DNA from 2 places in the Peribacillus sp. Hz7 genome. Region 2 is predicted to be linked to the other one. Evidence: riboswitches for the same ligand, from Rfam matches in the RefSeq annotation. Region 2 holds a riboswitch; the other holds the start of a gene.
The links. Region 2 has a riboswitch for cobalamin ahead of cntE (staphylopine family metallophore export MFS transporter CntE). Riboswitches for the same ligand answer to the same signal wherever they lie in the genome.
Positions count from the first base shown of each region.

Region 1: linked by a shared signal. The riboswitch ahead of ACE199_RS08880 (ribonucleoside-diphosphate reductase subunit alpha) and the one ahead of cntE (staphylopine family metallophore export MFS transporter CntE) in region 2 are both predicted to bind cobalamin.

Region 1 is NZ_JBHHJV010000004.1:272,564-276,066, forward strand. It holds gene ACE199_RS08875 (manganese-dependent inorganic pyrophosphatase) at 1-809, opposite strand, end outside; cobalamin riboswitch at 1,067-1,247, shown strand; gene ACE199_RS08880 (ribonucleoside-diphosphate reductase subunit alpha) at 1,419-3,503, shown strand, end outside.
Region 2 is NZ_JBHHJV010000006.1:46,509-50,011, reverse strand. It holds gene nikA (nickel ABC transporter substrate-binding protein) at 1-877, opposite strand, end outside; cobalamin riboswitch at 1,037-1,225, opposite strand; cobalamin riboswitch at 1,948-2,129, shown strand; gene cntE (staphylopine family metallophore export MFS transporter CntE) at 2,360-3,503, shown strand, end outside.

The sequences.
Region 1 (3,503 bases), on a different contig from region 2:
TCTTTACCAAGTGCAAGACCTACAGAATCATTATTTAAAATGTCTGTTACAACGAAGAAGAATAGATCTAATCCTTTTTCGTCAATCACTTTATTAATTACTGCTTCGATCTCAGCTTGACGAGCAAGTACGTCATTTGTGTCTACCGCATTCACTTGAGCGATTTCTACTTTTGCTTCTCCCATTGAGAATTCTTTTGCATCAAGAGAAATTAATTGCTCTACTGTTTTGTCGCTTAAATCAGCACCAGCCTTAAGCATTTCTAAACCGTATGCTTCAGCATCTACACCAGCAATCTCTGCTAATTCTTTTGCTGCTGCTACATCTTGGTCTGTGCATGTTGGTGATTTAAACAATAATGTATCAGAAATAATAGCTGATAACATTAAACCAGCAATTTCTTTCGGAACTGATTTTCCATTTTCTTTATACAATTTATTTAAAATCGTTGCTGTACATCCAACAGGCTCAGCACGATAATATAACGGATCACTTGTTTCAAAGTTAGCGATACGGTGATGATCAATAACCTCTAACACTTGTACTTGATCGATATCATCTGCACTTTGTTGACGTTCGTTATGGTCAACTAAAATAACGCCAGCTGCTTCGCCAGCTACTTTTTCAACAAGGCGAGGCGCATCGAAATTAAATTGTGTTAATGCATATTGTGTTTCGCCATTTACTTCACCTAAACGAACTGGTTCAGCTTCAACACCTAATTGTTTTTTTAAATCAGCATAAGCGATACTAGAACAAATTGTATCTGTATCTGGATTTTTATGTCCGAAAATAAGTACTTTTTCCACGTTATTTCTCCTTTTGTGTAAAATTTTATTGGTAATCTTCCTTTGAAAGAATACCATATGTCCCCTCTATTCTATCACAATTTTAGCCATTTTAAATTCCTAATATTCCTTTTTCCTACTTTTTATATAGGTTAAATAATATAATTTATCCTTTCCATGCTCAAAAATAAATAGTTGAAATTTAGCAAAAGATAGATTATGATAATACTTGCAATCAATACTAGATATTGACAAAAATAAACCAAAAACATCTATATATTGATATATAAAGTAAAGGTGCCAGAGATGGCTAAATAGGGAATCCGGTGAGAATCCGGAACTGTCCTCGCAACTGTAAATGTGACGAAATGAGAAAGCCACTGTATTAATCGGAATACGGGAAGGACTCAAAGTAGAGAGATCATAAGTCAGGAGACCTGCCTATACTTCATTCTAGTTTCTTATTCTTCGAGGATTGAGATGATGAAACGATTGCCTAAAAGCTATCTTTACTAGTCTTTTATTTCAGTCGTTTAATCCACTCATTCTCGGGTGGATTTTTTTATTTACCTAAAATACAAAAGGAGGCTTCTTCCCTTGACTACTCTAACAAATTCAAAAGAACAAAGCATGTTGCAGTTGGCTTCCCTATCAAATGATTTCGACCATACACTCCATATGGATAAATACAAACAACGCTTTCAAAAATGGTTGGATCGACAAGCAGATGTAGGTGCTGCACAAACGTCTAAGAAGCTTATCCAAATGGCACTTGAGAACGTCGATATTGATGCTCCAGACTGGACATTCGTTGCTGCTGCAGAATTATTAAACTCTATGTATCGAGAAGCGCAAATCAATCGCGGGTATACAGACACTTCTTACGGCCCGTTCTACGATTTAATAAAACAGCTATCAAGCGTACAAGAAGGGCAACGTTACCCTGTTTATAAAGCGGAATTACTAGAATCTTATACAAAAGCAGAAATGGAAGAATTAGGACGATCTATTGACCCCGAGAAGGATAAGCTTTTCTCTTATATTGGCATCTACTTGCTAAATGACCGTTACTTAGCTCGCCCTGAGAAAAACGCTGTCTATGAGTTGCCGCAAGAACGCTTTATGATTATCGCGATGGAAATTATGCGTAATGAACCGAAAGATAAACGTCTAGATCTAATTAAAGAAGCCTACTGGGCGATGTCTAATCTTTATATGACGGTTGCCACACCTACACTATCCAATGCAGGAAAAACGCACGGACAACTAAGTTCCTGTTTTATTGATGCTGTAGAAGATTCCATTGATGGCATTTATCTTTCAAACTACGATGCCGCAAAAGTATCCAAGTTTGGCGGCGGCGTTGGATTATACGTAGGAAAGATTCGTTCTCTTGGATCAGATATTCGCGGCTTCTCTGGAAACAGCTCTGGCACTACTCCTTGGATTCGCCTATTCAATCAAACGGCGGTTAGCGTAGACCAGCTTGGACAACGAAAAGGTGCGATTGCTATTTACTTAGATGCCTGGCATAAAGACATTATGAGTTTCCTAGACTTAAAAACACAAAACGGGGATGACCGTTTGAAAGCTCATGATATTTTTACTGGGGTTTGTATTCCTGATTTATTTATGGAAGCAGTTCGAGATCGTAAAGAATGGTACTTATTCGATCCGCATAGTGTGAAGCAAAATCTCGGCTTCTCTCTTGAAGATTTTTACGATGAGGAAAAGGGCAACGGAAGCTTCCGTAAGCACTACGCACTCGCTGTTGAAGCAGCCGAACATGGTAAACTCCCAAGCTATGCTTACGAAAAAGTACAAGCGATTGATGTCATGAAAGGAATTATGATTTCACAATTAGAAGAAGGAACTCCTTATATGTTCTATCGCGATGAGGTGAATCGAAAAAATCCGAATCGTCATAAAGGAATGATTTATTGCTCAAATCTATGTACCGAAATCGCCCAAAACCTAAGTCCGACATCGATTACAGAAGAATATGAAACAGAAGATGGCGACATTGTTATCGTAAGAAAAAGCGGAGACTTCGTCGTTTGCAATCTTTCTTCTATTAATTTACCACGTGCTGTTGAAGCGAAAGTTCTAGAACGCTTAATTCCTATTCAAGTACGCATGCTTGATAATGTGATTGATATCAATACCTTACCTGTTAAACAAGCAAAGATTTCTAATCAACGTTATCGCGCGATTGGTCTTGGAACATTCGGATGGCATCACCTGCTCGCGGTCAAAAAAATCTACTGGGAATCTGAAGAAGCGATTCAGCTTGCTGATTCTTTATACGAAACAATCGCTTACTTAACGATTCAAGCATCATGCGAACTAGCAAAAGAAAAAGGCAGCTACCGCTATTTCGAAGGTTCAGACTGGCAGACCGGTCACTATTTCGAACTGCGCGACTACCATGATGAGAAATGGAACGAACTGAAACACAACATTCAACAAAACGGAATTCGTAATGGATATTTGATGGCTGTTGCGCCGAACTCGTCCACAGCAAAAATCGGGAACTCAACAGACGGCATCGATCCATTATACGAAATCGAATTTTATGAGGAAAAGAAGAACTTTAAATTCAAAGTGACAGCGCCTGGTTTAACGCCAAATACGTATGAATACTATAAAAAAACGCGCTTCCATTTAGATCAAAAAGAAAGCATTAAACAAAACGCCGCTCGTCAACGCCATGTA
Region 2 (3,503 bases):
AAAGCAACGTTCTTGTAGCTGTAGGTTCTGACAATTTAGTTTCATATTTTCCAGAATTCTTCAAGAATTGGAATGAATCTTGGCTGATGACGCCGTTACCAAAAATAAAATCAAGTTCCTTTTTCTCAAAAGCTAATACTCTAGACTCGCCGTCCATAATAACTTTAACAACTACCTTATCTACTTTAGGTTTAGTACCCCAATACTGTTCGTTTCTTTCGAATACAGCAAACTCATTTTTCTTATATTCGCTCAATACCCATGGACCAGTGCCAATCGGCGACTTGAGTCCGTCCTTAAATGTATTTTGACTGTCAGGAAAAGCAGCTTCGCCCACAAATCTCAAAGGTCTGACATAAGTTAGTTCTTGAAGAGTTGGATAATACGAGTTATGTAAAGTAAGTTTAAATGTATATTCATCGACTACTTCTGTACTTTTAATTTGATTAATTAATTCCACCCATTCATGTTGTTTACGATTATCTAAAACCGTATCAAAGTTTTTCTTAACGATTTCAGCATTAAATGGCGAACCATCAGAAAATTGAACATCTTTTCTCAAATGGAATACATATTCTTTTCCATCTTTCGATATATCCCAGCTCTCTGCTAACCAAGGCTGAATTTCTCCACCTTCACCGTAATAAACAAGAGGTTCGTATACCATAGCCTGGGAAAAAAATTCATTTGGAAAATACGTGTGTGGATTTAAGTCACCGATATCTCCAGGCCAAGAAAAAGTAACAACTTTTGTTTTTTCTTTATCTGATGCATTTTCTTGATCTTTTGTTGTGTTGCTGCAACCAGCAACAAAGATTGTGAACATTACTAGTAGTCCAACAAATGAACGGAATAAATTAGACCTTTTTAAAAACATATTTTCTCACCTTCAATTACAAATTTTAATTATTCGATAAAATATAAACTACAAAAAAAGCATTCCCAACCAGAATTTATCAGGTCAGAAATGCCTATCGTTTAAGAACAAATTCGTCTTCATAGCACTCTAATACCTCCCCCATCTCCCGTAGGTTTAACAGCATTTCTAGAACGGGCAGGTCTTCTGACTTAGGTTCATCATCTCTATGCGCCTTCCCGGATATTATCCAGTGGCTCTTATACATAGGACTCCCCCTTACAGCGGCGGGACCGTGCCGGATTTTGCACCGGCTTCCCATTTAAGTATTCGCAATTAAACGAATACACCCATTCCAATACCATATGAAATTTTTCTTTATCTTCATAATGAAATATAAAGCTTATCTATCTTGAAAATGATTAAGTGAAAATCATTTGTAAACTATTATATTTTATTAGTTTCAACCTTAAGTAATTTTTGATAAATTCAGCCACTAACCCTATCTATAAACGAAATACAGTAAATAAGAAAGAAATTACACATGTTCTCTCAAAATGGAAATATTCACTTCATGGAAATGAAATCAAAAAAAGTTTACCTATCACAAATTATATTCGTTATTGCAAATTTTTGCTATATCAAATTATGATTCTGATGTTTTTCAGAATGAAACATTAACTATGATTTAGTTAATTCTATTGTGCTTCGATGCTCTTTAATAGAACCTTGAATAGTAAGATGAAGTTTTTTTATCAAATTCAAAATATCTTTGTACTTTTAGAAGAATAAAATCGCTTTGTTGAGTTTGAAATAAAGAATACATATTCTCTTTCTCTGGTAAAGGATATGTAATGAAGACTTGCATCTTCTCGCTGTTTAACAAGATTACGCACAAAATAACTAGTAAAAAACTTTTGATCACCCTAGATATTTTAGTCGTTTTTTTCAGAAGTAATGTCTAGACCGCCAAGCTATAGCACGGCAGGTAATAATAGTGTACAAAATAGAGTAGCGGAAATATTGGTGTTAAAGGAACAACTAGAAAAACTTGACACATATGTGAAGTGTGGTATAGTACTCCATAATCGAATACTATGTAATGCTGGTGCCAGATTGTTTAATCTGGCTTAAAAGGGAAACCGGTGAAAGTCCGGTACTGTCCCGCAACTGTAAATGGGAGCTACCTACAAAAAACCACTGTCGAAGGATGGGAAGGTGTAGTTTAGTGATGATCATAAGTCAGGAGACCTGCCAGTGATTTACAACATCGAAAAAACCTACGGAGGATAGGGAGATGTTAGAACGCTTGCATGACTTGTACAAATATGTACTTTTACATAGAATCGTTTTCACAGCTACTACCTTGTGTAGGAGCTGTTTTTTTATTGTATGGGGATGTGGAAAAATAGAGAGGAGAATCAATAATAGTGAAACAAAAAATTAAACAAGAGAAACTATACAAGTGTGCAAGTAGCAGGGGAAATAAGTGAGGAGCAGCCGTTGAATATAAAACCTATAAGTTTCAAAATGATCCAGCTCTATTTGCTATCGATGCTATTCTTTACAGCCAATTCCGTATTGACTGTAATTTTCCCTCTACAGGCAGAGCATTATGGCTTTAAGACCTCTGAAATTGGAATCATGATGGGGCTTTACATGTTTGTTTGTATGTTCTTACGCCCATTTGCTGGACAAATGATTGCTAAATACGGCGTTAAAAAAGTAATGTGGACATTACTCATTGTTCATGCACTAGCACTACTATTGTATGTTTGGTTAGAAGTGGATAGCTTGTACGCTGTTCGATCACTTCAAGGTGTAGTCACAGCCTTCTTCTCTATGTCGATGCAAATCGGGATTGCAGATATTTTACGAGATAAGGATCGTGGACAAGGGATGGCCATGTATTCACTTTCTACGGTGTTACCAGGATTGTACGGACCTGCACTAGCCCTGTATTTATGGGCGGATATGCAAGCCATTTATGTATTGGTCATCACTCTTGCACTGCTACCACTACTCCTACAATTTAGAACACCATTTGAAGAAACGAAAGCAGCGTCCAAGCCCGTTTCTCTTAAACTCGTAAAAGAAAGTTTTTTAAGCGCTCCAAATAAACAGAGCTTAATACAAGCATCAACTGTTATGCTCACTGGTGCATTCGTCTTTGGTGCGCTTAATACATTCTTACCGCTCTATTTAGTCACAGAAGAAATTGGAACCCCTGTTGCGTACTTGCTATTGCAATCGATGATCGTTGTCGCAAGTAGGTATCTCTTCAGGAAATATATTCCTTCTGATGGCAAGTGGCATACAAATTTTATACTTATCGTATTGAGTACTTCAATCATTGGCACATCCTTGTTATTGTTTGTTACTCAAGTGCCTTGGCTCTTATATGTTTCTGCTATTTTCAATGGATTAGTTTCTGCTATGTTATATCCAACATTGACCACTTATTTATCCTTTGCTATCCCAGAAAAATCGAAGTATGTATTACTCGGTGTTTTCCTCGCCTCTTATGATTTAGGTTTTGCACTAGGTGGCTTTATCATGGGATGGGTTATCCAGTGGTTCTCATATGAAGGACTCTTTATCGTATGCACAGTATTAATCGCTTTAATAATGCTTGTGCTCTTTATAC